2 regions of the Nonomuraea sp. AD125B genome follow, and region 2 is predicted to be linked to the other one. Evidence: riboswitches for the same ligand, from Rfam matches in the RefSeq annotation. Region 2 holds a riboswitch; the other holds the start of a gene.
The links. Region 2 has a riboswitch for S-adenosylmethionine ahead of thrC (threonine synthase). Riboswitches for the same ligand answer to the same signal wherever they lie in the genome.

Region 1 (14,567 bases), on a different contig from region 2:
TGATCAGCGCGGCGTCCGACAGCGACATGCGGTGGTTGACGCCGCCGCCGCAGCGTACGGCGTACTTCTCCAGCGCGCGCAGGCCGGGCAGCGTCTTGCGGCTGTCGCGGACGCGGGCCCCGGTGCCCTTGATCGCCTCGACCCACCTGCCGGTGAGCGTCGCCACCCCGGACAGGTGCGTGAGCAGGTTGAGCGCCGTGCGCTCGGCGGTCAGCAGCGCGCGCGTGGGCCCCTCGACGGTGAGCAGCACGTCGCCCACCCGGACCCGCTCGCCGTCCTTGGCCCGGCGCTCGGTCCGGTCCGCCCCCAGCCGGACGAACACCGCCTCCGCCACCGCCAGTCCCGCCACGACGCCGTCCTTGCGCGCCACCACGTCGCCCGACGAGCGCTGGTCGGCGGGGATGGTGGCGAGGCTCGTCACGTCACCGGCCTCCCACAGGTCCTCCTCCAGCGCACGGGCGATGAGCGCGTCCACCTCGGCCGGGTCGAGCCCGGCGGCCGACAGCTCCTGCGCCAGCCGGGCCGGCATCGTGTCCTCGTGCGGCGTGTACGTCATGCGAAGGCCCTCCTCCGTCAGGGTCACGTCGAGGTGGCCCAGCCATTCGTTGTCGTCGCGCGTCTCATGATCCTCGCGCCAGTGTGAGCCACGGGTCTCCAGCCGGGCCGCCGCCGCGCCGGTGAGCACGGTGGCGACGGTGAGCAGGTTCGCCGCCTCCCAGGACTCGGTGCACGGCGGCACCGCGACCGGCGTCCAGCGGGCGTCGAGCAGCGCTTTGGCGGTGGCGCGCAGCGACTCGCGGCTGCGCAGCACGCCCGCGCCCCTGCTCATGTGCGCCTGGATCCGGGCCCGGACGCGCGGATCCACCAGCCCGGACTCTCCCTCGGCCGGCACCGGGTCGCCGGGGGCCGGGCGGGCCGCGTGCACGTCCTCGGCGATGCGCTCGGCGAACACCAGGCCCTCCAGCAGCGAGTTGGAGGCCAGCCGGTTGGCGCCGTGCACGCCGGTGCAGGCCACCTCGCCGCAGGCGTAGAGGCCGTCGATCGAGGTACGGCCGCGCAGGTCGGTCCGTACGCCGCCGCTGGCGTAGTGGGCGGCCGGGGCCACGGGGATCGGCTGGGTCACCGGGTCGATGCCGTGCTCACGGCAGACCGCGTAGATGGTGGGGAACCGGGTCTCCCACTTGCGCCGGCCGAAGTGGCGGCCGTCGAGGAAGACGTGGTCGCGGCCGGTCGCGCGCATCGTCCGCATGATCCCCTTGGCCACGACGTCGCGCGGGGCCAGGTCGGCCAGCTCGTGCGCGTCGGCCATGAAGCGGTTGCCCTCGTGGTCGGTGAGGTACGCCCCCTCGCCCCGCACCGCCTCCGAGATCAGCGGCTGCTGGCCGGTCGAGTCCGCGCCGAGCCAGAGCACGGTGGGGTGGAACTGCACGAACTCCAGGTCGCGCACCACCGCCCCGGCCCGCAGCGCCAGCGCGACGCCGTCGCCGGTGGAGACCACGGGGTTGGTGGTGGCCGCGTACACCTGGCCCATGCCGCCGGTGGCGAGCACGACGGCCCGCGCGAGCACCGCGCCGACGCCGTCGCGAGCGCCCTCGCCCATCACGTGGAGGGTGACGCCCCTGGCCCGGCCGTGGGCGTCCTTGAGCAGGTCGAGCACCAGGGCGTGCTCGATGACCTCGATGGAGGGGCGGGCGCGTACCGCCTCGATGAGCGCCCGCTGCACCTCGGCGCCGGTCGCGTCGCCGCCCGCGTGCACGATGCGGCTGCGGCGGTGGCCGCCCTCGCGGGTGAGCTGGAGCTCGCCGTCCGGGGTGCGGTCGAAGCGGGCGCCCCGCTCGATCAGCCGGCGCAGCGCGCCGGGGCCCTCGGTGACCAGCGTCCGCACCGCACGTACGTCGCACAGCCCGACGCCGGCGATGAGCGTGTCGTTCAGGTGCTCCTCGGGCGTGTCGCGGGGGTCGAGCACGGCCGCGATGCCGCCCTGCGCCCAGCGCGTCGAGCCCGAGGACAGCACGTCCTTGGTGACGACCAGGACCTTGGCCTCGGGCTCCAGCTCCGTGTAGCGCAGGGCCACGGTCAGGCCCGCGATGCCGGAGCCCACGACGACCAGGTCGGCCTCGGCGCTCCAGCCGGGCGCGGGAGCGGTCAGCCGCAGGGGAATCGCCGGTGCGCTCATTGGGCTCTCCTCCACTCGGGCGATTTCGTCAACATGACGATAACGCCTCCGGGAGCGCGTGCATGCCCAGGGGTCAGGCTCAGGCCGGATCCACCGTCAGGACGACGTTGTCGATCAGCCGGGTGGCGCCGATCCTGGCCGCGACGGCGAGCACGGCCTCGCCCGCGTGCTCCTCGCCCACCTCGGTGAACGTCGCGGGATCGACCAGCACCACGTAGTCCAGGTCGAGCCGGGGGCCGGCGGCGGCGAGGACCGCGCGGGCGGCCTCACGGATCGCGCCGGGCCGCCGCTCGGCCTCGCCGGCGCGCAGGGCGCGGGAGAGCGCCAGCGCCACCTGCCGGTCGTCCTCGGACAGGTAGCGGTTGCGGCTGGACAGGGCCAGGCCGTCGTGCTCGCGTACGGTGGGCGCGCCGACGATCTCGACCGGCACGTCCAGGTCGGCGACCATGCGGCGGATCAGGGCGAGCTGCTGGGCGTCCTTCTGGCCGAAGACCGCCACGCTCGGCTGGACGAGGTTGAACAGCTTGAGCACCACCGTCAGCACCCCGTCGAAGTGCCCGGGGCGGGACTCGCCCTCCACGATCTCGCCCATCCGGCCGGCCAGGAGGCTCACCTGGCGGTCGGGGCGGTACATGTCCTCGGCCGACGGGTGGAAGACCACGTCCACGCCCTCGGCCCGGCACACCTCCAGGTCCGCCTCGAACGTACGGGGATAGCGGGAGAAATCCTCGTTGGGCCCGAACTGCAGCGGGTTGACGAAGACGCTGACCACCACCTGGTCGGCCCGCGACCGGGCGAGCCGCATGAGCGAGCGGTGGCCCTCGTGCAGCGCGCCCATGGTCGGCACCAGCGCCACCTCGCCACCGCCACGCGCCTTGACCAGGTCTTCCCTGTTCCTGGCGACGATCAAGTCCATCGGGCGGCCCCTCGCGTTCATGGCCTCCGCTTCGCGGCGGCGCTTCCTCGCACGGTCAGGTCCATATATTGCCGCCCAGCGCGTCGAGCAGCCGCTCCGCCTCCTCCGGTTTGAGCAGCCCGGCGGCGAGCGCGCGGTCGGCCGTGAGCCTGGCCAGCGCGATGTAGGCGTCGGCCGCCTCGGGGGCGGCCAGGATGAGCGCGTCGACGTGCTTGCGCACGGTGCCGGCGTCGCCGCGTACGACCGGGCCGGTGAGGCCGGCGATGCCGAGCCGCAGGACGTTGTCGAGCGCGGCGCCGAGCAGCGGTCCCAGCATCCGGCCAGGATGCTCGACGCCGATGCGCCCGAGCAGGTCGGAGGACTCGGCGATGAGGGTGACCATGTGGTTGGCGGCTCCGGCCAGGGCCGCGTGGTAGAGCGCGCGGTCGGCGTCGGCGATCCAGACCGGCTCGCCGCCCATCTCGATCACCAGGGCCTCGGCGATCGGGCGCAGCGCGTCGGGGGCGGTGACGCCGTAGGAGATGCCGGTGAGCTTGTTGAGGTCGTCGTCGCGGCCGGTGAACGTCATCACGGGATGCAGCGCGAGCGGCAGCGCGCCGCGCTCGGCGGCCGGGTCGAGCACCGACAGCCCGTACGCGCCGCTGGTGTGCACGACCAGCTTGCCCTGCAGGTCGGCGCCGGTGGCGGCGAGGCCGCCCACGAGGTCGGGCAGCGCGTCGTCGGGCACGGTCAGCAGGATGAGCTGGGCCGCGTTCACCACCTCGTCGGGCCGCGACGGCGTCACGCCGAGCCGCTCGGCCGCCCAGCGCTGGGAGTTGTCGGACAAGCCGCTGGCGGCGACGACGCGGTGGCCTGCCTGCCGCAACGCGGCCCCGAGGGCCGAGCCGACCTTGCCCGCCCCGAGCACGCCCACGCTGAGCCGCGCCGGGCGATCTCCTGCCTCCATGACGTCTCACCCCTGTCGACCGGATGGCACTGCCGCCCAGCGTAACGGCCTCTCCGTCCAGGGAATGTGACTGGTGCTTTGCTGGAGGTTGAGTTATTGGCAAAAGCGACAAGGGCAGACAAATAGTGCACCCCCTGTCGGAAGAGATGAGGAGAGGGGTTCACCGCATAGCAGCGGGCGCCGAGTCCGCAGTGGACCCGACGCCCGCGGGGTGTGACCTCTTGGAGGTGCGCCTGGCCGGCGCGACCGCCGACTGCCCGGCCGGGAGTCCGAGCCCGGACCGGACCGCGCCGGTCCGGGCTCCCCGCTTCGTCAGCGGCTCGTCTGGTGGGAGTAGGCCCCGCCCTTGCAGCCGGCGATGCCGAGGCCGATGACCGCGACGGTGTTGCCGCAGACGTTGATCGGCGCGCTGATCGGGACGCGGATCTGGTTGCCACCGAGGATGCTGCCGTTGCCGCTGGTGATGTCGGCGTGGGCGGCCGGCGCGCCCAGCGCGAGAGCCGCGGCGGCACCGACCAGGACCAGGGTCTTCTTCAGCATGTGTGCTCCTTCTTGACAGCGCGGCACTGGGGCCGCGGACGTTGGCTTGTGCCGGGAACGGCCGCCGCAGTCGCCACTGGGGGTTGGCGCAACGCGACCGTCTGGCGACAGAACGTAAACAATAGCGCAAGCACACGACAATGAGTAGTCACATGATGACCAAGCGTGCCGTCGGCCGGTCGTGAGATAGTCCATGACATGTGGCTGACCTGGCGCGCGGCGACCCAGCGAGCGCTGTACGGCGAGGCGGGCTTCTACCTCCGCGAGCGCCCCTCGGGCCACTTCCGCACGTCCGTCAGCGCCTCGGCGGCGTTCGCCGAGGCGGTGCTCGCGCTGCTCCGCGAGGTGGACGCCGAGCTGGGCAAGCCCGACGCGCTCGACCTGGTGGACATCGGGGCCGGTGAGGGCACGCTGGTCACCCGTGTGCTGGCCGCCGCCGAGCCCGGCCTGAGCGAGCGGCTGCGGGTCACGGCGGTCGATCTGTCGTCCCGGCCCGAGGGTCTGCCCGAGCGGATCGAGTGGCGCGGCGGGCTGCCCGACTCCATCCAGGGCCTCGCCATCGCCAACGAATGGCTCGACAACGTGCCAGTGGACGTCGTCGAGCAGACCGCCGGCGGGCCGCGGCTGGTCATGGTGGACGTCCACACGGGCGAGGAGCGGATCGGCGGACCCCTGCGGCCGGCCGACCGGGAGTGGCTGGAACGGTGGTGGCCGCTGCCCCGGGTGGGGGCGCGAGCCGAGATCGGCCGGCCGCGCGACGAGGCGTGGGCGGCCGTCGTCACCCGCCTCACCAGGGGCCGGGCGATCGCCGTCGATTATGCACACCCTGTGGACAACCGTCCCCCCTGCGGCACGCTGACCGGCTATCGGGACGGGGCGGTCGTCAGCCCCATACCCGACGGCACCTGCGACATCACCGCGCACGTGGCGCTCGACGCGTGCGCCGAGGCGGGCCGCCGGGCGGGCGCGATATCCACAACCTTGTCCACACAGCGCGCGGCGCTGCGCTCCCTGGGGCTGACCGGCGCCCGGCCGCCGGTCGAGCTGGCGCACCGGGATCCGCGCGGCTACCTGCGGGCGCTGGCCCGGGCGTCGGAGGAGGGCGAGCTCATCGACCCGTCCGGGCTCGGCGGCTTCGGCTGGCTCGACCAGCGCCGCTGACGGCGCTGACGGCGCTCAGGCGGGGGTGGCGGTGAGGTGGAGTGCCTCCAGGCCGCGGATGACGTAGCCGGGCTTCCACGAGGGCTCCTCGCGCAGCTCCAGGCTCGCCGTACGGTCCAGCAGCGCCCCGAACGACTCGATCAGCTCGATGCGGGCCAGCGGCGCCCCCAGGCAGAAGTGGATGCCGGCGCCGAAGGAGATGTGCGGGTTGTCGGCCCGGCCCACGTCCAGCCGGTCCGGGTCCTCGAACACGGCCGGGTCCCGGTTGGCCGAGCCGAACAGCAGCGCCACCTCGGCCCCGCGCGGGATCTCCACCCCGTGGACCTCGATGTCCTCCAGCACCCACCGCTCGAACATCTGCAGCGGCGTGTCCCAGCGCAGCAGCTCCTCGACGGCGGTGGGCAGCAGCGAACGGTCGGCGCGCAGCCGGGCCAGCTCCTCCGGGTTCCTGAACAGCGACCACCAGCCGTTGCCGGTGACGTTCACGGTGGCCTCGTGGCCGGCGTTGAGCAGCAGCACGCAGGTGCCGATCAGCTCGTCCTCGGTCAGCTCGGGGATCTGGGCGAGCGCGCTGATCAGGTCGTCGCCGGGGGCGGCGCGGCGGGCGCGGGCCAGGTCCCTGAGGTAGGCGGCGAACTCCGTGGCCGCGCGGACGGCGGTGTGCTGCGCCTCGACGGCCGGGTTGAGCTCGTACATGCCGCAGATGTCGGCCGACCAGGGGCGCAGCAGGTGGCGGTCGGCCTCGGGGATGCCGAGCATCTCCGCGATCACCGTGACCGGCAGCGGCTCGGCGACCTCGGCGAGCAGGTCGCCCCCTCCCTTCGCCACGAACGCGTCCGCGAGGCCGCCCGCGATGGCCCGCACGCGCGGCCGCAGGGACTCGACCATGCGCGGCGTGAACGCCTTCGACACCAGCCGACGCAGCCTCGTGTGCACCGGCGGCTCGACGTCCAGCATGCCCGCCCTGATCACCCGCCAGAACGACTCCTGGAACTCCGGCTCCCGCGGCCTGCCGAACTCCTCGTGCGTGGCCACGTGCAGGTACGACCGGCCCAGGCGGCGGTCCCTCAGCAGGGCGTTGACGTCCGCGTGGCGGGAGACGAGCCACTGGTTCGTGGGCTCGTAGTAGCAGACGGGCCGCTCGCGCCGCAGCTCGTCGTAGACCGGGTACGGATGGGCTACGAAATCCGGATTCCAGGGGTCAAAGTGCACTATTGCATCTTAGGAGGCTCCCCCTCCTGCTCGGCAGCCTCCACCTGCCGCTGCCTGGCGTTCTTGCTGCGCACCCGGATGTTCAGCAGCTCCACGACCACCGAGAACGCCATAGCAAAGTAGATGTAGCCCTTCGGGATGTGCTGGTCCAGCCCCTCGGCCACGAGCACCACGCCGATCAGCACCAGGAACGCCAGCGCCAGCATCTTGACGCTCGGGTGCTGGTCCACGAAGCGGCTGATCGGCCCCGAGGCGAACAACATCACCAGCACCGCCACCACGACCGCCGCGATCATCACGCCGAGCTCGTCCACCATGCCGACCGCGGTGATGACCGAGTCCAGCGAGAAGACCACGTCCAGGACCATGATCTGCACGATCACCGACGTGAACGAGACGGCGGCGGCGTTCTTGCCGTCCTTGCCCGCCGGGCCGTCCATGGTGTGACCGATCTCGGTGACGCTCTTGCCGAGCAGGAAGAGCCCTCCCAGCAGCAGGATGAGGTCGCGTCCCGAGATCTCGTGCCCGAGCACCGTGAACAGCGGCTCGGTGAGCTGCACCACCCACGACAGGCCGAGCAGCAGGAGCAGCCGGCTGACCAGGGCCGCGGCCAGGCCGAGCACCCGGGCCCTGTCGCGCTGCTCGGGCGGCAGCTTCCCGGCCAGGATGGAGATGAAGATGATGTTGTCGATCCCCAGGACGATCTCCAGGGTGACGAGGGTGAAGAAGCCGATCCAGATTTGGGGATCGGCGGCCCATTCCAACATCTGCATACCTCCGTGACACGCGGGCCGAGAACTTTTCGGGCACAACGCATTACCCGCCGCATAAGTTCACGGGCTTGCGTCCGGCCGCGGGGTGTCGGTTATAGTGCGGGCGTAGGTCATGAGTGCCAGCGACAAGCCCCGGCTAGCTGGCCGGCAACCCTCGCGTCCGCGGCGGGGTGCCCCGGGTGAAGACCTGGTCCGTCACGAGGTGTGGCGGGCAAGCGCGGGCTCCGAGGCCGTTTCCTGGGGTCCGATGACCCGAGGAGCAGTGCTGTGCCCACGCTGACGATCTTCAACGACGCCGCCGCCCCCGCCGAGGCCCCCGCCGCCGCCGCGCCGGAGAGCGACCGGCCCATCCCCGCCGTGGTCGGGGCCGACCTGGAGGTGCCGGTCAAGGGCGGCCGGCTCGTCCGGTACGCCAACCTCGACTACGCCGCCAGCGCGCCCTGTCTCGAGCCGGTCAGCGCCGCCGTCGCCGCCGCGCTCCCGGCCTACTCCAGCGTCCACCGCGGCGCCGGCTACGCCTCCCAGCTCACCACCGCCAGGTACGAGCAGGCCCGCCACACCGTACGGGCGTTCGTCGGCGCCCGCCCCTCCGACGCCGTGATCTTCACCCGCAACACCACCGACGCCACCAACCTGCTGGCCCGCTGCCTGCCCGCCGGCACCACCGTCGTGGTCTTCGACACCGAGCACCACGCCTCGCTCCTGCCCTGGGGCGAGGCCGTCCGGCTGGCCCCGCCCGCCTTCCCCGGCGAGGCCGTACGGGCCGCCGACGAGGCACTGGCCGCCATCGACGGGCCCAAGCTGCTCGTCGTCACCGCCGCCTCCAACGTCACCGGCGAGCTGTGGCCGATCGCCGCGCTGGCGCACATAGCGCACCGCCACGGGGCGCGCATCCTGGTGGACGCCGCGCAGCTCGTGCCGCACCGGCGGCTCAACCTGACCGCCCTGGACCTCGACTACGTGGCCTTCTCCGGGCACAAGCTGTACGCGCCGTTCGGCGCGGGGGCGCTGGTGGGACGCGGGGACTGGCTGGCGGGCGGGGAGCCGTACCTGAAGGGCGGCGGCGCGGTGCGCGCGGTGGGCGAGGAGGCCGAGTGGCACGAGGACCCCGAGCCGCGCCACGAGGCGGGCACCCCCAACGTGCTCGGCGCGATCGCGCTCGCCGCGGCCTGCGACGCGCTCAGCGCCACCGGCTGGACCGCGCTGGTGCGCGAGGAGGAGAGGCTGCTCGCGCGGCTGCGCGCCGGGCTCGCCACCATCGAGGGCGTACGCGAGCTGGCCCTGTGGGGTGACGACCACCCGCGCGTGGGCATCGTGTCGTTCACCGTGGACGGGCACACGGCGCGGGAGGTGGCCGAGGCGCTGTCCGGCGAGTACGGCATCGGGGTGCGCGACGGCAAGTTCTGCGCGCACCCGTTCGTCCGGCACCTGCTGGGCACGGCCGACGGCGGGTGCGAGGACGGCACGGCCTCGGCCGTACGGGCCTCCATCGGCATCGGGACCACGCAGGAGCACGTGGACCGGCTCATCGAGGCTCTGCGCGCCATCGTCTCCCGCTGACCGCGGGCGACCCGGGCGCCCGGTCAGCGGTTCGGCGGCTTGCGGTGCTCCGGCTGGTCCTCGGAGACCAGGGCGTCGATGTCGCGCATGTCCGCGTCGTCGAGCCCGCCCGCGTGGGTGCGCGGCGCGGCCGGCTGCCGGGGGGCCTCCGGCCGCTCGGCGGGCATCCCCGGCTCCGCGGGCGTCATCGGCCCTCCGGCGCCCGGCTGGTAGGCGCCCTCCGCGCCGCCGGGCCTGACGTTGACGTTGGACGGGCCCGGACCCATGGCCGGGCCGCGCCGGTGCTCGATCAGCTCGTCCTCGGCGACCCGCTGCCGCGCGCGGCGCCGGAAGATCGCGCCGAACAGCCCGTCCAGCCCGATCCGGCCGCCGCCGAGCGCCAGGAACAGCAGGCACAGCGCGCCGAGCGCGCCCGCCAGCTCCCATCCGCCCTCGCCCACCAGGACGCCCCTGTTCCCGTGCACGAAGACGATCGCGCCGATCATGTCGATCAGCAGCAGCAACGCCACCGGCCGCACCAGCAGCCCGAGAATGAGGAAGACGCCGCCGACGGTCTCGACCACGGTGGCGAAGCCGGCGGCCGCGCCGGGCAGCGGGATCCCCATCCCGCCGAACATCTGCGTCGTCGCGCCGAGACCGCCCTGCCACTTCTGCAAGCCGTGCGCCACGAAGATCACACCGGTGACCACCCGGGCGATCAGGGCCGCCACATCGAACACAACTCTCTTCATGGTGCTTCTCCCCCCGTCTCCCGTCTTCTCCCCACGACCACCCCAAGTCCCCGCAGGTGCGGTGAATCCGTACCGATCCTTGACCAACGACCGTGCCCCGCGCTGGCTCACCTCCAGGGACGGTGGGAGCATGGCCGTATGACGGAACGTGTGGTCGGGATGGGCGCGGGCGCGAAGGAGCTGGCCACCGAGGACATGATCCTCAACATCGGCCCCCAGCACCCCTCGACGCACGGCGTCCTCCGCCTCCGGCTCACGCTCGACGGCGAGCGCATCGCCACCGCCGAGCCGATCATCGGCTACATGCACCGGGGCGCGGAGAAGCTGTTCGAGGTCCGCGACTACCGCCAGATCATCATGCTGGCCAACCGGCACGACTGGCTCGCCGGGTTCGCCAACGAGCTGGGCGTGGTGCTCGCCGCCGAACGCCTCCTCGGCATGGAGCCGCCGGTGCGGGCCGTGTGGGCGCGCACCCTGCTGGCCGAGCTCAACCGGGTGCTGAGCCACCTCATGTTCCTCGGCTCCTACCCGCTGGAGCTGGGCGCGATGACGCCGATCTTCTACTCCTTCAACGAGCGCGAGCGCATCCAGGCCGTCATGGAGGAGATCTCCGGCGGACGCATGCACTACATGTTCAACCGGGTCGGCGGGCTCAAGGAGGACCTGCCGCTGGGCTGGCTGGACCGGGTGTCGGAGGCCGTCGCCGAGACCCGCCGCCGGGTGCCGGTCATCGAGGACCTCATCCTGCACAACGACATCTTCGTCGCCCGCACCAAGGGCGTCGGCGTGCTGACCCGCGAGCAGGTCATGCAGTACGGCGTCAGCGGCCCCATCGCCCGCGCCTCCGGCGTCGACCTCGACCTGCGCCGCGACGACCCCTACCTCGCCTACCCCGAGCTGCCCGTCAAGGTCGTCACCCGCGACGCCGGCGACTGCCAGGCCCGCTTCGAGGTCCTGTTCGAGCAGGTCAAGGTCTCGCTCGACCTGGCCGACATGTGCGTCGAACGGCTGCGCTCGCTGCCACCCGGGCCGATCAACCAGCGGCTGCCGAAGGTGCTGAAGGTGCCGGAGGGGCACACGTACGCGTGGACCGAGAACCCGCTCGGCATCAACGGCTACTACCTGGTCTCCAAGGGCGACAAGACGCCGTGGCGGCTCAAGCTGCGCTCGGCCTCGTACAACAACGTCCAGGTGCTGCGCGAGATGCTGCCAGGACACCTCGTGGCCGACATGGTCGCCATCCTCGGCTCGATGTTCTTCGTCGTGGGGGACATCGACAAATAGCGCTCAAAGCCGGGACGGGCCGACGCCCGGCGCGCGCCCGGCGCCGGCCTGCCGGACGAGCAGGACGACGACCGGCGCTACCGGGGCTTCTGATCCTCCGGGTCCTTCGGCACCCGGCAGGCGTGCTCCAGGTAGAGCGCCGCGACCACCAGCACCACGCACGCCGCGAACGACCCCGTGGCGATGAAGAACTCCGAGCGCGGCGTCTCGCGGTCGAGGATGCCCACCGTGTGCAGCGCGAAGCCGGCGAACCCGCCGCCGAAGGCCGCCCCCGCGTACGCCGACGCCTTGGCCAGCGCCGCCAGCCGGGCCACGGCCAGCGGCTCCACCGGCTTGGTGCCCGGCTTGCGGGCGATCCTGGCCTTGGTGATCCAGCCGCTGTAGCCCTCGCCGAGTGCCAGCAGCAGCAGGGTCGGGATCGCGGTCCACGGCAGGAGCCACGCGATGTCGCCATAGAACCGGTGCAGCAGCGCCCAGGTGAGCAGCGCGAGAACGACGAGGATGCCGACCAGGTGGCCGGGGTGCGTGGGCCTCAATCGGGCCTCTGCAAGGTCAGGTCGGGCCGCGGCCGCACGCCCTGCCGGTCGAGCCCGGCCAGCAGGTCGACCACCCGGCCGTGGCCGGGCACCACGGCCGCCGGGTCGGCCTCCAGCCAGGGCACCAGCACGAACGCCCGCTCGTGCGCCCTCGGGTGCGGCAGCGTCAGGTCGGGGTCGTCGCAGACGGTCTCGCCCACGACGATGAGATCGACGTCGAGGGTGCGCGGCCCCCAGCGCTCGGCGCGCTCCCGCCCGAAGGCGTTCTCGACGCTGAGCGCCCGCTCCAGGAGCGTGCGCGGCTCCAGCGTGGTCTCGGCGACCACGATCGCGTTGAGGTAGGGGTCCTGCCCCTCGGGGCCGCCCACCGGATCGGTCTCGTAGACCGGGGACGCTTTCACGAATTTGAGGCCCGGCGCGTCGAACAGGGCGTCGACCGCTCCCTGGAGGATCTGGAAGCGGTTGCCCAGGTTGCTGCCGAGCGCGATGACGGTCTTCATACGCGACTCCGCTCGATCGTCACGACCACGTCGTCGAAGGGCAGCGGGATGGGCGCCGCCGGCTTGTGCACGCTCACCTCGACCTTGACCACCGGCTCGTACGCCAGGCAGACCTCGGCGAGGCGCTGCGCCAGCGTCTCGATGAGCTGAACCGGCTCGCCCGACACCACCCGCGTCAACTCCTCGGCCAGCTCGCCGTAGTGGACGGTCGCCGTGAGGTCGTCGCCGGCCGCGGCCGGCGCGGTGTCGAGGAACAGCGTGGCGTCGATCACGAACTCCTGGCCCAGCTCGCGCTCGGCCGGGAGCACGCCGTGCCGCCCGCGGGCCCGCAGGCCCCTGAGCGCGATGCGATCAAGGCTCAAGCTCGCCGTCCTCCTCCTCGTCGTCGTCGCCCTGGAGCACCGGCGAGCCGTGGTGCATCCACAGCCGCCAGCCCTGGGAGGTGCGGAGGTAGACGTTGCTCGCGACCACCTTGCCCGCCGCGAAGCTCGCCTCCCCCTCGTCGCCGGCGGTGAGGATGTTCTCGACGCAGGTGAGGACGGCCACGTCGCCCAGCACGGTGGTGTTGACGTCGGTCAGCACGAACTGGATGTAGGTCGTGTTGGCCATGATCAGGGCCCACGAACGCAGCACCTCGGACCGCCCGGTCAGCAGCGCCCACCCGGGGTGCACGCAGCTCACCTGGTCGTCGGCGGTGTCCTCGGCCCAGATCTCGGTCATCTTGTCGAGGTCGCCGCCCTCGATCGCGGTGTAGAACTCCTGGTTGACCGTCTCGATGGCGGCCGTGTCGACGCTCATGTGCCTGCTCCCGCTCGTGTCCATGCGGCGGCCACGCGCACCGCGTCGGCGTTGGGGCCGACCTCGTGCACGCGTACGCACCAAGCGCCCGCCTGAGCCGCCAGGGCGGTCACGGCCAGGGTGGCGTCGTCGCTCCTGCTGAACGGCCGGGGTGTGCCGTCGGGGTCGGCCAGCAGCCGCCCCAGGAACCTCTTGCGCGACGCCCCGATGAGCAGCGGATAACCCAGCTCCGCCAGCTGGGGGATGCCGGCCAGCACCGCCCAGTTGTGCTCGGCGTTCTTGGCGAAGCCGAGGCCGGGGTCGAGCACGATCTGCTGCTCCGACACGCCCTCGGCCAGCACCAGGCTCACCCGCTTGCTCAGCTCCTCGCGCACCTCGCCGACCACGTCGTGGTAGACGGCCCTGGTGTGCATGTCGTGGCTGTGGCCGCGCCAGTGCATCACGACGTAGGAGACGCCGGTCGCGGCCACCACGCGCGGCATCTCGGGATCGGCGAGCCCGCCGCTGACGTCGTTGACCAGCCGCGCGCCCGCCTCGACCGCGGCCCGCGCCACCTCGGCGCGCATGGTGTCGACGCTGACGGCCACGCCCTCGGCGGCCAGCGCCCTGATCACCGGGACGACCCGCGCCAGCTCCTCCTCCAGGGAGACCCGGGCGGCGCCGGGACGGGTGGACTCGCCGCCCACGTCGACGAGGTCGGCCCCCTCATCGACCAGCTCGAAGCCGTGCCTGATCGCGGCCGCCTCGTCGAACCAGCGGCCGCCGTCGGAGAAGGAGTCGGGGGTCACGTTGACCACGCCCATGACGAGACACCGCTCCGCCCCTCCCGGCACGCTGATGGGCATGCTAGTCATGGGCCAAGCCTAGGCGTTCCACCACACCTGCTGACATCGCGGGTCCCCGGTTGTGGATAAGGATGGCTCACCTGCCGAGGATGAGCGCCATCGCCTCGGAACGGGTCTTGTCGCTGGTGCGGAAGTCGCCGCGGACCGCCGAGGTCACGGTCTTCGCGCCCGGTTTGCGTACGCCGCGCATGGTCATGCACAGGTGCTCGCACTCGACCACCACGATCACGCCGCGCGGCTCCAGCACGCGCATCAGCGCGTCGGCGATCTGAGACGTCATCCGCTCCTGCACCTGCGGGCGGCGGGCGAAGACGTCCACCAGCCTGGCCAGCTTGGACAGGCCCGTCACCTGGCCCCGCTGGTTGGGGATGTAGCCGACGTGGGCCAGGCCGTGGAACGGGACCAGATGGTGCTCGCAGGTCGAGTAGACCTCGATGTCCCGGACGAGCACCATCTCGTCGTGATCGACGTCGAACACCTTGTTGAGCACGTCTTCGGGCGTCTGGCCGAGGCCGGAGAACTGCTCGGCCATGGCCCTCGCCACGCGGGCGGGCGTCTCGACCAGGCCGTCGCGGTCGGGGTCCTCGCC
Region 2 (14,567 bases):
GCGCCGGCGGCCGATCTTCATCATCTCGCTCTGCATCATCGCGGTGCTGGCGCTGATGGCCCTCTGGCCGTCGCTGTTCAGCTCGGTGGACCCGTTCAACGCCCGCACCTGCGAGCTCGCCACCGCCCGTCAGGGGCCCAGCGCGGGCCATCCGTTCGGCCGCGACAACCTGGGCTGCGACCTGTACGCCCGCACCATCTACGGCGCGGCGAACTCGCTGATCATCGGCATCAGCACGACCATCTTCGCCGCGCTGATCGGCGGGCTCATGGGCCTGATCGCCGGGTTCTTCGGCGGCGGCGTGGACAGCGTGGCCTCCCGGGTCACCGAGATCTTCTTCGCCATCCCCAGCATCCTGGGCGCGCTGCTCATCGGCTCGACCTTCCGCGACAGCGGGTGGGGCATCTGGCTGGTGGTGGCCGCGCTCACCATCCTGGGCTGGCCGATGACGTTCCGGATCATGCGGGCGGCGGTCATCACGGCCAAGTCGCAGGACTTCGTGGTCGCGGCGAGGGCGCTGGGCGCCGGGCCGATCCGGATCATGTTCCGGCATCTGCTGCCCAACGCGCTCGCTCCCGTGATCGTCGTGGCGACGATCAACCTGGGCGGGTTCATCGCGGCCGAGGCCGCGCTGTCCTACCTGGGCGTGGGCGTGCAGCCGCCGGAGATCTCGTGGGGTCTGATGATCGCCGACGCGCAGCGCCGCTTCCTTGAGGCGCCGTTGCCGCTGATCTTCCCGGCGGTCTTCCTGAGCATCACGGTGCTCGCGTTCATCATGCTGGGCGACGCCGTACGCGACGCGCTCGACCCGAAGCTCAGGTAGAAGGGGGGACCGAACAGTGAGCAGGACGTCAGCGGACGTGTTGCCGGTCGAGGGAGGACTCGGCAACGAACCGCTGCTCGCCGTCGACAACCTGCACGTGGAGTTCCACACCCGGGCGGGGATCGTACGCGCCGTGAACGGCGTGAGCTACACGGTCAACCCGGGTGAGACACTGGCGGTGCTGGGCGAGTCGGGCTCGGGCAAGTCGGTGACCGCGCAGGCGATCATGGGCATTCTGGACATGCCGCCCGCGCGCATCCCCAAGGGAGAGATCCGCTTCAAGGGCACCGACGTGCTCAAGCTGTCGGAGGAGGCCCGCACCCAGGTGCGCGGCCAGCGCATCGCCATGATCTTCCAGGATGCGCTCTCCGCGCTCAACCCGGTCTTCACCGTGGGCTGGCAGATCAGCGAGATGTTCCGGGTGCACCGGGGCATGTCCAAGGGCGACGCCATGAAGAAGGCGGTCGAGCTGATGGACCGGGTCCGCATCCCGGCCGCCAGGCAGCGCGTCAACGACTACCCGCACCAGTTCTCGGGCGGCATGCGGCAGCGCATCATGATCGCGATGTCGATCGCGCTCGACCCCGAGGTGCTCATCGCCGACGAGCCGACCACGGCGCTCGACGTGACCGTCCAGGCGCAGATCATGGAGCTGCTGGCCGAGCTGCAGCGCGAGAGCCAGATGGGCCTCATCCTGATCACCCACGACCTCGGCGTCGTGGCGGACGTGGCCGACAAGATCGCCGTCATGTACGCGGGGCGCATCGTCGAGAACGCCCTCGTGCACGACATCTACCGGGCGCCCGCCCACCCGTACACCAAGGGTCTGCTGGAGTCGATCCCCCGGGTCGACCAGAAGGGCCAGGACCTGTACGCGATCAAGGGCCTGCCGCCCAACCTGCTCGAACTGCCCAGCGGGTGCTCGTTCAACCCGCGCTGCCCCTACCGGCAGGGCAACTGCGAGACCGACGTCCCCCCACTGCATCAGATCAGCGGCACGCGCGGCAGCGCCTGCCACTACTGGAGGGAGGTCCTCGATGGCGATCGGTGAGAAGATCCTCGAGGTGCGTGACCTGGTCAAGCACTTCCCGCTGACCCAGGGCATCCTCTTCAAGCGGCAGATCGGCGCGATCAAGGCCGTGGACGGCGTGTCGTTCGACCTGCACAAGGGCGAGACGCTGGGCATCGTGGGCGAGTCGGGCTGCGGCAAGTCCACGCTGGCCAAGGTGCTGATGGCGCTGGAGCGGCCCACGTCGGGGTCGGTCATGATCAACGGCCGCGACATCGGCAAGGCCAAGGGCGCCGAGCTCAAGCGCATGCGGCGCAACATCCAAATGGTCATGCAGGACCCGTACACCTCGCTGAACCCCCGGATGACCGTCGGCGACATCATCGGCGAGCCGTACGAGATCCACACCGAGGTCGCGCCCAAGGGCGACCGGCGCAAGAAGGTGCAGGAGCTGCTGGAGGTGGTCGGGCTCAACCCCGACCACATCAACCGCTACCCGCACCAGTTCTCCGGCGGCCAGCGGCAGCGCATCGGCATCGCCCGCGGGCTGGCGCTCCAGCCGGAGATCATCGTGTGCGACGAGCCGGTGTCCGCGCTCGACGTGTCGATCCAGGCGCAGGTCATCAACCTGCTGGAGCGGCTGCAGAACGAGTTCGGGCTGGCCTACATCTTCATCGCGCACGACCTGTCGGTGGTCCGCCACATCTCCGACCGGGTCGGGGTGATGTACCTCGGCAAGTACGTGGAGCTCGGCAAGGACACCGAGATCTACGACCGGCCGGCGCACCCGTACACGCAGGCGCTGCTGTCGGCGGTGCCGGTGCCCGACCCCGAGGGGCGGGAGCAGCGGGAGCGCATCATCCTCCAGGGTGACCCGCCGTCGCCGGCCAACCCGCCGTCGGGCTGCCGGTTCCGTACGCGGTGCTGGAAGGCGCAGGAGATCTGCGCCGAGGAGGAGCCGCTCCTCCAGATCCGGCCGGGCACGGCGCACGAGAGCGCCTGCCACTTCGCCGAGACGCACGACGTGGTCCACGTCAACTGACGCCGTCCGGCGTTCGGAGAAGGCCCTCCCCTCGCGGAGGGCCTTCTCGCGTCTCATCGCGTCACGACGATCGCGCTGCCGTGGCCGAACAGACCCTGGTTGGCCGCCAGCCCGGCCCTGGCCCCCTCGACCTGCCGGGGGCCGGCCCGGCCGCGCAGCTGGTCGGTCAGCTCGCAGAGCTGGGCGACGGCCTGGGCGGGGATCGCCTCGCCGAACGAGGCCAGGCCGCCCGACGGGTTGACCGGGATCCGGCCGCCGAGCGCGGTGGCCCCGTCGCGCAGCAGCTTCTCGGCCCCGCCCGGAGGGCACAGGCCGATGTCCTCGGTCCAGTCCAGCTCCAGGGCCGTGGACAGGTCGTACACCTCGGCCAGTGACAGGTCCTCGGGGCCGAGGCCGGCCTCCTCGTACGCGGCGTGCGCGATGGCCGCGCGGAAGGGCCGTTCGGGCGGGGGGACGGCGGCGCAGGAGTCGGTGGCGAAGTTCGGCAGCTCCAGGACCGTGTTGGGGAACGTGGGCGTGACGGTCGAGACGGCCGCCAGGCGCACCAGGCCGCGGGCGCCCGCGTGGCGGCGGGCGTACTCCTCCGAGGCCAGCACCACGGCCGCGCCGCCGTCCGAGGTGGCGCAGATGTCCATCAGCCGCAGCGGGTCGGCCACCATGGGCGAGGCCAGGACCTCCTCCGTGGTGACGGTCCTGCGGTAGCGGGCCATGGGGTTGAGCGCGCCGGCGCGGGCGTTCTTGACCTTGACAGCGGCGAAGTCGTACGGGGTCGAGCCGTGCAGGGCCATCCGGCGGCGGGCGTACAGGCCGAAATAGGCCGGATTGGTGGCGCCGAGCAGCCGGAACCGCAGCCAGTCGGGATCGTCGGGACGATCGCCGCCCACCGGGGCGAAGAAGCCTTTGGGGGTGGAGTCGGCGCCGACGACCAGGGCGAGGTCGCACAGCCCGGCGAGGATCCTGGTGCGGGCCAGGTCCACGGCCTGGGCGCCGGAGGCGCAGGCGGCGTAGCAGGAGGCGATCCTGGCGCCGGTCCAGCCGAGCGCCTGGGCGTAGGTGGCGCCGGCGACGAAGCCCGGGTAACCGTTCCTGATGGTGTCGGCGCCGACGAGGTACTGGACGTCGGTCCAGGCGACCCCGGCGTCGGCGAGGGCGGCGCGGGCGGCGGCCAGGCCGTACTCGGTGAAGGGGCGGCCCTGCTTGCCCCAGGGGTGCATGCCGGTGCCCAGGACCACGACGCCGTTCGCCTGGCCGCTCATGAGGCGCGCCGCCACATCCACACGAGCGGGCCGTCCGCCAGGGGGCCCGCCGTGAGCTCCAGCTCCATGCCGACCTCCAGCTCGTCCACGGTGAGGCCGGCGACCTGGCCGAGCACCACGATCCCGGCTCCGTCGAGCTCGACCGCCGCGAGGGTCACCGGCACGTACGGCTGCGCGGCCACGTAGGGCGGGGGCGGGGGGTAGGCGGCGTTCGTGTACGACCACACGCGCCCCCGCCGGGGCAGCCGGGCGACCTCCATGTCGGTCCCGTGGCAGCGGGGGTCGGGGCAGGACCCTCGGCGGGGCGGGAAGCAGAGGGTGCTGCAGGCCGTGCAGCGGGTGCCGAGCAGGACGACCCCGTCGGCGTCGACGGCGAACCAGCCCTCGATCGCGTACGTCATAGCAGGGAGTATCACACAAGCGCTTGCTAGGGTGAATCCCCGTCGCGCCGCCGCCTCGCCAGAACGCGTACGGACATGGCCGCCAGCAGCCCCAGCAGCCCCGCGATCACGGGGGCCCTGCTCGCGGGAACGGGCACGCCCGGCCCCGCCCCGAGGCGGGGGGTGGGCCGCGCGGGCGGGCCCACCGCCGCGCCCGGCCCGTTGGCCGCGCCGACTCCGCCGGTGGCGCCCAGCTCGTCGGCGGTGCCCGGCCTGTCGGTGGTGCCTGGTCCGTCTGCGGTGCCCAGTTCGTACGGCGCGCGCAGTTCGTCGGCCGCGCGGAGTGCCAGCAGGGCGTCGGCCACGCCGTGGCCGTAGGTGCGGTTGTGGCCGCCCGGCGGGCGTCTTCTGGTGCCCTGCTCGATGGCCTTGCGGACCTCCTGCGGCGACAGGCCGGGATGGGCGGAGCGGACGAGGGCCGCGATGCCCGCCACCATGGCGGCGGCCGAGCTGGTACCGTCGCCCACCGCGTACGAGCCCGCGCCGTCGGCCGTGACGATCTGCGTGCCGGGCGCGACGACCGACAGGTAGTCCTGCCGGTTGGAGAAGCCGGCCACCCGGAGCCCCCGGTCCACCGCGCCTACGGCGATCACGCCGGGGTAGGCGGCGGGGAAGTTCTTCCTGTTGGCGCTGTCACCGTCGTTGCCCGAGGAGGCCACCAGCACCGCGCCCCTGCCGAGCGCGTACCTGACGGCCTCCTCCTCGGCCGCCGAGCCCTCCCGCGTGCCGCTGCCGCCCCCCAGCGACATGCTGATCACGTCGGCGCCCTGGTCGGCCGCGTAGCGGATGCCGCGCGCCAGGGCGTCGCTCCCGCCCCGGGGCTGCCGCTCGCGCTGCGGGTCGCCGCTCTCCAGCGTGACCCGTACGGACAGGACGCGGGCCCCGGGCGCGACGCCGACGACCCCGGCGGCGCGGCCGGGGCCGTGCCCGCGGCCGGCGATCAGGCCGGCCATCGCGGTGCCGTGGTGGCCCCACGGCCCGTGGCCGCGCGCCGCGCCGGTGAGGTCGGGGCCCTCGACGACGGCGCCCGCGAGGTCGGGGTGGCGGGCGTCGACCCCGGTGTCGAGGACGGCGACCAGCACGCCCCGGCCCTCGCTGCGCCGCCACGCCTCGGGCAGGCGCAGCGCGCCGAGCTGCCACTGCCCGGCCCGCGCGACCGCCCCGATCCTGTCGCCGGCCCTGGCGCCGCCGGCGGCGGTCACGGAGGCCGGGACGGCGAGCACGCAGCAGATGGTCAGCGCCACGGCGAGGAGGCTCCTCATGGCGGCGGGGCCCGCCGCGGCGCGGTCGCGACCCGGGCGTGGCAGCGCGGAGGAGAGCTGGTGCACGGAGGACCTCGAGCGGGGAGAAGAGGGGGGAACGCTCGAACTGACCGGCATTCTGACACGCGGCCGCCACCGCAATCCGACGGTTCGGTAAACAGCCCGATACGCGGAGTAGTTCCGTTCTGTGGGCTTTTCTGCTACCTCGTAGGCGAAAGTCGGGACATACCCGCAGCGCGGGAGCTCAGCACATTACGATTGGCCACGGGCCGTGCGGGTGACGGGACCGTCACCCGTCCCCTCAGAGGAGGACACCATGGGAGCACCCCTCAGCGGTGACGATGCTGCCCACGAGCCGTCCCGACAACCACTGACCGAACGCGACATCGAGCTCCTCGCCTTCGAACGCCAATGGTGGCGCTACGCGGGCGCGAAGGAGCAGGCCATCAAGGAGACCTTCGGGTTCTCCGCCACGCGCTACTACCAGATGCTGGGCGAGTTGATCGACCGTCCGGAGGCGCTTGAGCATGACCCCATGCTGGTCAAGCGGCTTCGCAGGGTGCGCGCCGAGCGGCAGCGCGACCGCGCGGCCAGAAGGCTTGGCATGCGCCCCTGACCTGCTGGGTACGGCAGGCGCGTGGAGAACATCCCTGGAATTGAAGCAATCTTGAAGGACCCCGCCGGGGCCGTGATCGGGCTCGACTTCGACGGAACCCTGTCCCCGATCGTGCCCGATCCGGCGGCCGCCGTGATCCACCCCCAGGCGCCCGCGGTGCTCGCCGAGCTCGGCGCGCACGTGGGGGCCGTGGCCATCGTGACGGGCCGGCCGCCGGCCACCGCGCTGGAGCTGGGCCCGGGGCTGGCCGACGTTCCCGGGCTGGTCATCCTCGGCCACTACGGCTTCGAACGCTGGGAGAACGGCCGGATCTCCGCGCCGCCCCCGCCGGCCGGCGTGCCACGGGCGAAGGCCGACCTGCCGCTGCTGCTCGACTCGCTCGGCGTCCAGGGCGTGACCGTCGAGGACAAGGGCCGGGCCGTCGCGGTGCACACCCGCCGCGCCCCCGACCCCGAGGGCGCGCTGGCCGCGCTGCGCGAGCCGCTGGCCGGGCTCGCCGAGCGGCACGGGCTGGTGGTCGAGCCGGGCCGCATGGTGCTGGAGCTGCGGCCGCCGGGCATGGACAAGGGGCACGCGCTCGGCCTGTTCCTGGCCGAGCGGGACGCGCGCTCGGTGCTGTTCGCCGGCGACGACCTGGGCGACCTCGCCGCCTTCGACGCCGTACGGTCCTCCGGGCTGCCCGGGGTGACCGTGTGCAGCGGCTCGGCGGAGGTGACCGCGCTGGCCGAGCGGGCCGACATCGTGGTGGACGGCCCGGACGGCGTGCTGGCGTTGCTGGCGGAGCTGGCGTCGGCGTTCAGCCGTTGACGACTGGACTGCAAGTCCGGTTCTCTAGAGTCGGGCTCATGATCAAGCGTTACCTCGCCGTCGCCGCCACCGCCGCCGTCACCCTCACCGCCGGCGCCTTCCCCGCCCACGCCGCGCCCGCCCAGGAGCTGAGGCTGCGTGCCGGGCTCACCCTCTACATCCCGATCCAGTGGGTGGTCCACCGCTTCGGCCCGGACAACGTGCAGGTCGTGACCGGCAAGTGCGGGAAGGCCCGGGGTTGGCGGACGCCGGAGTGCGACTCCTTCTACATTCTCGGGCCGTCCTTCATCAAGTACGGCGCGGAGGGCTTCGGCCCCTACACCGGCAAGAACCCGTACTACACGGCGAGCGACGTGCAGCCGTGCCCGTTCAACGAGAAGTGGGGCGAGAGCATCGGCCCGAAGGGCTCGCGGGGGCTGCGCCAGGTCGGGCCCGGCCACAAGGCCACGTACAACGCCTGGAAGTCCACCTGCACGAGCTACAGCGGCACCGCGATCAAGGCCCGTTTCACCCAGCGCGAGTGGTATCTGCCGAAGAGCAAGATCCTGGTCGTCGACCAGTGGAACACCCCCGGCCTGGCCGACACGCTCAAGCACGCCGACTGGCGGTGAGCGCGCGATCGTGGCTCAGCCGAGGGCGTCGAGCTGGGCCGCGAGCCATTTCTGGGGCGGCAGGGCGGTGGCCGCGGCGCGCAGCTTGTCGCGCCGCGCCCGCCGCTCGTCCTCCGGCATGACCAGCGCCCTGTGCAGGGCGTCGGCCGTGCCGCTGATGTCGTAGGGGTTGACCATCAGCGCGTACGGGCCCAGCTCGGCGGCCGCGCCCGCCTCGCGCGAGAGCACCAGCGCGCAGCGCGGCGACAGCACCGGGCCCTCCTTGGCCACCAGGTTCATGCCGTCGCGGATGGGGTTGACCAGCAGCACGTCGGCCATCCGGTACGCGGCCAGCGACCGCGGATAGTCGTCGTGGACGTTGAGGATGAGCGGGTCCCAGTCCTCGGTGGCGAACTCGTTCTCGATCTCCTGGGCGCAGCGCTGCACCGAGGCGGTGTACTCGCGGTATTCCGGCAGGTCGTGCCGGCTCGGGTAGGCGAAGGCCAGGTGCACCACGCGGCCGTGCCACTCGGGATGGGCGGCCAGGAACTCGCCGTAGGCCACCAGGCCGCGCACGATGTTCTTCGACAGCTCGGTGCGGTCGATGCGGACGATGAGGCGGCGGTCGCCGACCTGCTCCCTGATCGCCGTGATGTGCGACTCGACGTCGGGCTCGCCGGCCCGCTCCCACAGCGCCGCGCCGTCCACCCCCAGGCTGTGGACGCCGATCCTGGTGGTGCGGCCCTCGTGGGTGACGCTGCGGGCCGCCCGGTCGACCTCCGCCCCGAGCACCGCCTCGCAGCAGTCCATGAACGCCGCCGCCCACCGCTCGGCCAGGAACCCGGCGTGGTCGGCGCCGAGTATGCCCTCCAGGACCTCGCCGGCCACCTCGTCGGGCAGCAGCGAGAAGTACTCGGGCGGCGCCCACGGGGTGTGGCTGAAGTGCGCGATGCGCAGGTCGGGCCGCTCGGCCCTGAGCATGGCGGGGGTGAGCGTGAGGTGGTAGTCCTGCACCATCACGCGGGCGCCGTGGCCGGCCTCCTCGGCGAGGGCGAGCGCGAAGGCGCCGTTGTAGTCGCGGTAGGACTCCCACTCGCGGGCGAAGCGGATGCCGAAGCTGGGCGCGTTGGGGATGTCGTAGAGCAGGTGGTTGACGAACCACAGGGTGGAGTTGGCCACGGCGTTGTAGGCGCGGTGGAACGTGGTCGCGGGGATGTCGAGCATGCGCAGCGGCCCGGTGTCGTAGCCGGCCTGGTCGAGCCGGCCGCCGGGGGACAGGCGCACGGCGCCGCGGTCGTCGTCGGACAGCGCCGCGCAGACCCACAGGACCCCGTCGTCCTTGGCGACCCCGGACAACCCGGAGACGAGACCGCCGCCGCCCCGTCTCATGATGAGAACACCGTCGTCGGAGACGGTGAAGGAGACCGGCCCTCTGTTGGAGGCCACGAGGACGCTGTTCATCGAAGCTCCTTCCGATCATAGGATCGCAGCTATGGCGCTTGATGAGCTAACCGAGGAACTCGCCCGATCCGCCGCCGCTGGAGATCATCGCGCGCTCGGCGAGTTGCTGGCCAGGATCGAGCCGGATGTGATGCGCCACTGCTCCCGGATTCTTCCGTACCACCAGGATGCCGAGGAGGCGTCGCAGGACACCCTGCTCGCGGTGGCGCGCAACATCGGCCGCTTCGAGGGGCGGGCCAGGTTCAGCACCTGGCTGCACATCGTGACGGCCAACTGCGCGCGCACCACCTACCGGTCGCTGAAGCGCAGGGCGGCCGAGCAGACCTCCGACGAGCTGCCGACGCAGAAGCCCGACGCGCGGCGGGTCAGCGTGATCGCCGGCTCGCGGCTCGACCTGCTCGACGCGATGGAGGCGCTGGAGGCCGACAAGCCCGATCTCGCGCAGGCGCTGGTCCTGCGCGACATCGTGCAGCTCGACTACAACGAGGTGGCCGAGCAGCTCGGCATCCCGCTGGGCACCGCGAAGTCGCGCATCCACCAGGCGCGCAAGTACGTCCAGGCGGCGCTGGGTGACGACTATCGGTGAGACGCCCCGTCTCAGTCTTTGAGACAGGTGGTCGTTCCCGCCGCTTCGGCGGGTAGAGTCGTGTGCAACAACTTCATACAGCTCATCCAGAGGGGTGGAGGGACCGGCCCTGCGAAGCCCCGGCAACCCTCCCGGCTTTCGACTCGCGACCTGGCGAGGCCGACCGGGACAAGGTGCCAATTCCGGTTCGCGGTCAAGGTGGCCGTGGGCGAAGATGAGGGAAGGCCTCGCTTCATGTCGCACGACTTTGGTCCTGCCGTCGCTCTGTCCTGCCGCGAGTGCGGCGCCCGTTACCCGCTCGGGCCGAGCTTCGCGTGCCTGGAGTGTTTCGGGCCGCTCGAAGCGGCCTACGAGTTCGGCCGGGTGACCCGCGAGGACATCGCCGCGGGCCCGGCCAACATCTGGCGCTACCGCTCGCTGCTCCCGGTCCCCGCCGACGTGGCGACCAAGCCCAACATGAACCCCGGCTGGACGAAGCTGGTCAGGGCGGGCAACCTCGGGCGGGCGCTCGGCATCAAGTCCCTGCACGTCAAGGACGACTCCGGCAATCCCACCCACTCCTTCAAGGACCGGGTGGTCGCCATCGCCGTCGAGGCGGCGCGCAACTTCGGCTTCCACACGCTCTCCTGCTCCTCCACCGGCAACCTCGCGGGCGCGGTGACCGCCGCAGCGGCGCGGGCCGGGCTCGACGCCTGCGTGTTCATCCCGGCCGACCTGGAAGAGGCGAAGATCGCCATGGCCCGGGTGTTCGGCGGCAAGCTGATCGGCATCGACGGCACCTACGACGAGGTCAACCGGTTCTGCTCCGAGCTGATCGGCGACCCGCTGGGCGACAAGTGGGGGTTCGTCAACGTCAACCTGCGGCCCTACTACGCCGAGGGCTCCAAGACGCTCGCGTACGAGATCGCCGAGCAGCTCGGCTGGCGGCTGCCTGAGCAGATCGTCATCCCGATCGCCTCGGGCTCGCAGCTCACCAAGATCGACAAGGGCTTCAAGGAGCTCATCGCCTTGGGCCTGGTCGAGGACACCCCCTACAAGGTCTTCGGGGCGCAGGCCGCCGGGTGCTCGCCGGTGTCGGCGGCGTACAAGGCGGGGCACGACGTCGTCCAGCCGGTCAAGCCCAACACCATCGCGAAGTCGCTGGCGATCGGCAACCCGGCCGACGGCCCGTACGTGCTGGACATCGCCCGGCGCACCGGCGGGGCCGTCGAGGACGTCACCGACGCCGAGGTCGTGGCCGCGATCAAGCTGCTGGCCTCGACCGAGGGCATCTTCGCCGAGACCGCGGGCGGCGTCACCGTGGGCGTGCTCAAGAAGCTCGTCGAGGCGGGGCGGCTCGACCCCGAGGCGGAGACCGTGGTCCTCAACACCGGCGACGGCCTGAAGACGCTGGACGCCATCGCCGGCGAGTCGTCGCGGCCCACCGCCGTGATCAAGCCGTCTCTCGACGCGTTCCGCGCGGCTGTCTGACAACCAGGAAAGGCGAGATAACCATGAGCGTTACTGTTCGGATTCCCACCATTCTGCGCACCTACACCGGCGGAAACGCGGAAGTGAGTGGCGAAGGCGCGACTCTTCGTGACGTGCTCGCCAAGCTCGATGCCGACTACCCGGGCATCGGCGCGAGAATTCTGGATGAATCGGGCAAGATTCGGCGTTTTGTCAACGTTTACGTTGGGGAAGAGGACGTCCGTTTCGCCGAGGGCCTGGACACCGCCGTCCCTCAGGGCGCGCAGATCTCCATCATCCCGGCGGTCGCCGGCGGCTGAGTGCCCGTACGACTCCACGGAAGGCGCCCCAAGCGGGCGCCTTCTGCTTTTCGGGCCTATTCAAACGTTGAAGTACCCGCACTGCGAACAAATGCGTCTTTCGTGGATTGACTCTGTTGCCAAACCCCTTGCCACAGGTATGGTCGAGGCGATCGTCTGGCTGTTTTGTCGTTAAGTCGGACGATTACGGGTCTCGCGGTGGAATGGGCGAGATCCGTAGCCCCAGTAAGAGGAGTCGGAAGTGGCGCAGGGCACCGTCAAGTGGTTCAACGCGGACAAGGGCTACGGCTTCATCGCGGTAGACGGTGGTAAGGATGTATTCGTCCATTACTCCGCGATACTGATGGACGGGTACCGATCTCTCGAGCAGGGCCAGCGGGTCGAGTTCGAGATCACGCAGGGCCAGAAGGGACCGCAGGCCGAGTCTGTCCGCTCGGTCTGATTTACGTCACCTGGTATGCACCGGCGGGGCCCGTGCGGCAGCGCAGTCCGTACGAGCCCGCCACCCTCGTAGTCGGCGATCGACGGCGGGCCACACGGTGAGCGGCCCGCCGTCCCTACGTCGATCGGCTGACCTGCGCGGAGGCCCCTCCAGAAGGTCGTTCGCTTGCACTCGGCAGGGTAGAGTGCTAAACAGTCGTTGGCACTCTGTGTGGCAGAGTGCCAATAACTCGGGATCGAGACGATGGGGTCTGCCGAACGGAGATGCAGTCCCTGGCCGTCGCGGGCGTCGGCTCGGTCCAGGACAAGCCACCCTGCATCTGGGAGGTCTAGCCTTATGGCAGCCAAGATGATCGCGTTTGACGAGGACGCCCGGCGCGGTCTCGAGCGCGGTATGAACCAGCTCGCTGACGCCGTCAAGGTGACCTTGGGCCCCAAGGGCCGCAACGTCGTGCTGGAGAAGAAGTGGGGCGCCCCCACGATCACCAACGACGGTGTGTCCATCGCCAAGGAGATCGAGCTCGAGGACCCTTGGGAGAAGATCGGCGCCGAGCTGGTCAAGGAAGTCGCCAAGAAGACGGACGACGTCGCGGGCGACGGCACCACCACCGCCACCGTGCTCGCCCAGGCGCTGGTTCGTGAGGGCCTGCGCAACGTCGCCGCCGGCGCCAACCCGATGGCCCTGAAGAAGGGCATCGAGGCCGCCGTCGAGCGCGTCAGCGAGGAGCTCTCCAAGCTGGCCAAGGACGTGGAGACCAAGGAGCAGATCGCCTCCACCGCCTCCATCTCCGCCGCCGACCCCGAGATCGGCTCGCTCATCGCCGAGGCGATGGACAAGGTCGGCAAGGAAGGCGTCATCACCGTCGAGGAGAGCAACACCTTCGGCCTGGAGCTGGAGCTCACCGAGGGCATGCGGTTCGACAAGGGCATGGTGTCGATGTACTTCGTCACCGACTCCGACCGCATGGAGGCCGTCCTCGAGGACCCCTACATCCTGATCGTCAACAGCAAGGTCTCCGCCAACAAGGACCTGCTGCCCCTGCTCGACAAGGTCGTGCAGTCCGGCAGGCCGCTGCTGATCATCGCTGAGGACGTCGAGGGCGAGGCCCTGGCCACCCTGGTCGTCAACAAGATCCGCGGCCTGTTCCGCTCCGTGGCCGTCAAGGCCCCGGGCTTCGGCGACCGCCGCAAGGCCATGCTCAACGACATCGCCATCCTCACCGGTGGCCAGGTCATCGCCGAGGAGGTCGGTCTCAAGCTCGAGAACGCCACCCTCGACCTGCTGGGCCGCGCGCGCAAGGTCGTCGTCACCAAGGACGAGACCACGATCGTCGACGGCGCCGGCGACGCCGAGCAGATCTCCGGCCGGGTCAACGAGATCCGCGCCGAGATCGAGCGCACCGACTCCGACTACGACCGCGAGAAGCTCCAGGAGCGCCTCGCCAAGCTGGCCGGCGGCGTGGCCGTCATCAAGGCGGGCGCGGCCACCGAGGTCGAGCTCAAGGAGCGCAAGCACCGCATCGAGGACGCCGTGCGCAACGCGAAGGCGGCCGTCGAGGAGGGCATCGTCCCCGGCGGTGGCGTGGCGCTGCTGCAGGCCGGCGCCAAGGCGTTCGACAAGCTGGAGCTGGCCGGCGACGAGGCCACCGGTGCCTCGATCGTGAAGAAGGCTCTGGAGGAGCCGCTCAAGCAGATCGCGGTCAACGCCGGTCTCGAGGGCGGCGTCGTGGTGGAGAAGGTCCGCAACCTCACTCCGGGCGAGGGCCTCAACGCCGCCAGCGGCGAGTACGTCAACATGTTCGAGTCGGGCATCATCGACCCGGCCAAGGTGACGCGCTCCGCGCTGCAGAACGCCGCCTCCATCGCGGCGCTCTTCCTCACCACCGAGGCTGTCATCGCCGAGAAGCCCGAGAAGGCCGCTGCCGCTCCCGCCATGCCGGGTGGCGGCGACATGGACTTCTAGGTCTGTTCGCTCGCGAAGCCGAAGCACAAGAGCGGCCCGGATCTTCCGGGCCGCTCTTGTGCATTGACGGCGTGTTCGTGTGCGTTGACCGCGGTCAGACGCCGTAGACCGGGACGATGTGGCCGCGGGCCAGCGTGTTGGCCGTGATGTTGAAGCCGACCACCGCCGGGCTGGCGTCGCCGTCCACGCCCAGCTTGTCGACGCCGAGGGCGTGGACGGTGAAGACATAGCGGTGCGGGGCGCCGGGCGGCGGGGCCGCGCCGCCGAAGGCCTTGGCGCCGTAGTCGTTGCGGGCGTGGGCGGCACCCTCGGGCAGCCCCTTGAAGTCGGGGGCGCTGCCCGCGCCCGCGGGCAGCTCGGTCACCGAGGCCGGCAGGTCGAACAGCACCCAGTGCCAGAACCCGCTGCCCGTGGGGGCGTCGGGGTCGTAGCAGGTGACGGCGTAGCTCCGGGTCCCTTCGGGCGCGCCGGACCAGCGGAGCTGGGGCGAGACGTTCTGGCC

Region 1: it holds a riboswitch for S-adenosylmethionine, as region 2 does, so the genes downstream of both, ACBR40_RS13885 (aminotransferase class V-fold PLP-dependent enzyme) here and thrC (threonine synthase) in region 2, are expected to answer to the same signal.

The regions. Positions count from the first base shown of each region.
Region 1 is NZ_JBGLOU010000004.1:403,716-418,282, reverse strand. Features, by position in the region: gene ACBR40_RS13920 (L-aspartate oxidase) at 1-2,176, opposite strand, end outside; gene panC (pantoate--beta-alanine ligase) at 2,256-3,092, opposite strand; gene ACBR40_RS13910 (DUF2520 domain-containing protein) at 3,148-4,038, opposite strand; gene ACBR40_RS13905 (chaplin family protein) at 4,351-4,578, opposite strand; gene ACBR40_RS13900 (SAM-dependent methyltransferase) at 4,777-5,739, shown strand; gene ACBR40_RS13895 (cytochrome P450) at 5,755-6,951, opposite strand; gene ACBR40_RS13890 (TerC family protein) at 6,951-7,718, opposite strand; SAM riboswitch class IV at 7,833-7,948, shown strand; gene ACBR40_RS13885 (aminotransferase class V-fold PLP-dependent enzyme) at 7,992-9,284, shown strand; gene ACBR40_RS13880 (DoxX family protein) at 9,308-10,015, opposite strand; gene ACBR40_RS13875 (NADH-quinone oxidoreductase subunit D) at 10,154-11,299, shown strand; gene ACBR40_RS13870 (DUF3180 domain-containing protein) at 11,377-11,835, opposite strand; gene folK (2-amino-4-hydroxy-6-hydroxymethyldihydropteridine diphosphokinase) at 11,832-12,335, opposite strand; gene folB (dihydroneopterin aldolase) at 12,332-12,697, opposite strand; gene ACBR40_RS13855 (nuclear transport factor 2 family protein) at 12,687-13,133, opposite strand; gene folP (dihydropteroate synthase) at 13,130-13,936, opposite strand; gene folE (GTP cyclohydrolase I FolE) at 14,055-14,567, opposite strand, start outside.
Region 2 is NZ_JBGLOU010000007.1:18,926-33,492, forward strand. Features, by position in the region: gene ACBR40_RS19470 (ABC transporter permease) at 1-823, shown strand, start outside; gene ACBR40_RS19475 (ABC transporter ATP-binding protein) at 840-1,874, shown strand; gene ACBR40_RS19480 (dipeptide ABC transporter ATP-binding protein) at 1,861-2,874, shown strand; gene ACBR40_RS19485 (lipid-transfer protein) at 2,928-4,130, opposite strand; gene ACBR40_RS19490 (Zn-ribbon domain-containing OB-fold protein) at 4,127-4,531, opposite strand; gene ACBR40_RS19495 (S8 family serine peptidase) at 4,558-5,898, opposite strand; gene ACBR40_RS19500 (DUF3263 domain-containing protein) at 6,149-6,448, shown strand; gene otsB (trehalose-phosphatase) at 6,500-7,255, shown strand; gene ACBR40_RS19510 (hypothetical protein) at 7,294-7,866, shown strand; gene ACBR40_RS19515 (trehalose-6-phosphate synthase) at 7,882-9,306, opposite strand; gene ACBR40_RS19520 (RNA polymerase sigma factor) at 9,338-9,892, shown strand; SAM riboswitch class I at 9,972-10,113, shown strand; gene thrC (threonine synthase) at 10,127-11,362, shown strand; gene ACBR40_RS19530 (MoaD/ThiS family protein) at 11,386-11,661, shown strand; gene ACBR40_RS19535 (cold-shock protein) at 11,903-12,103, shown strand; gene groL (chaperonin GroEL) at 12,440-14,065, shown strand; gene ACBR40_RS19545 (YbhB/YbcL family Raf kinase inhibitor-like protein) at 14,160-14,567, opposite strand, start outside.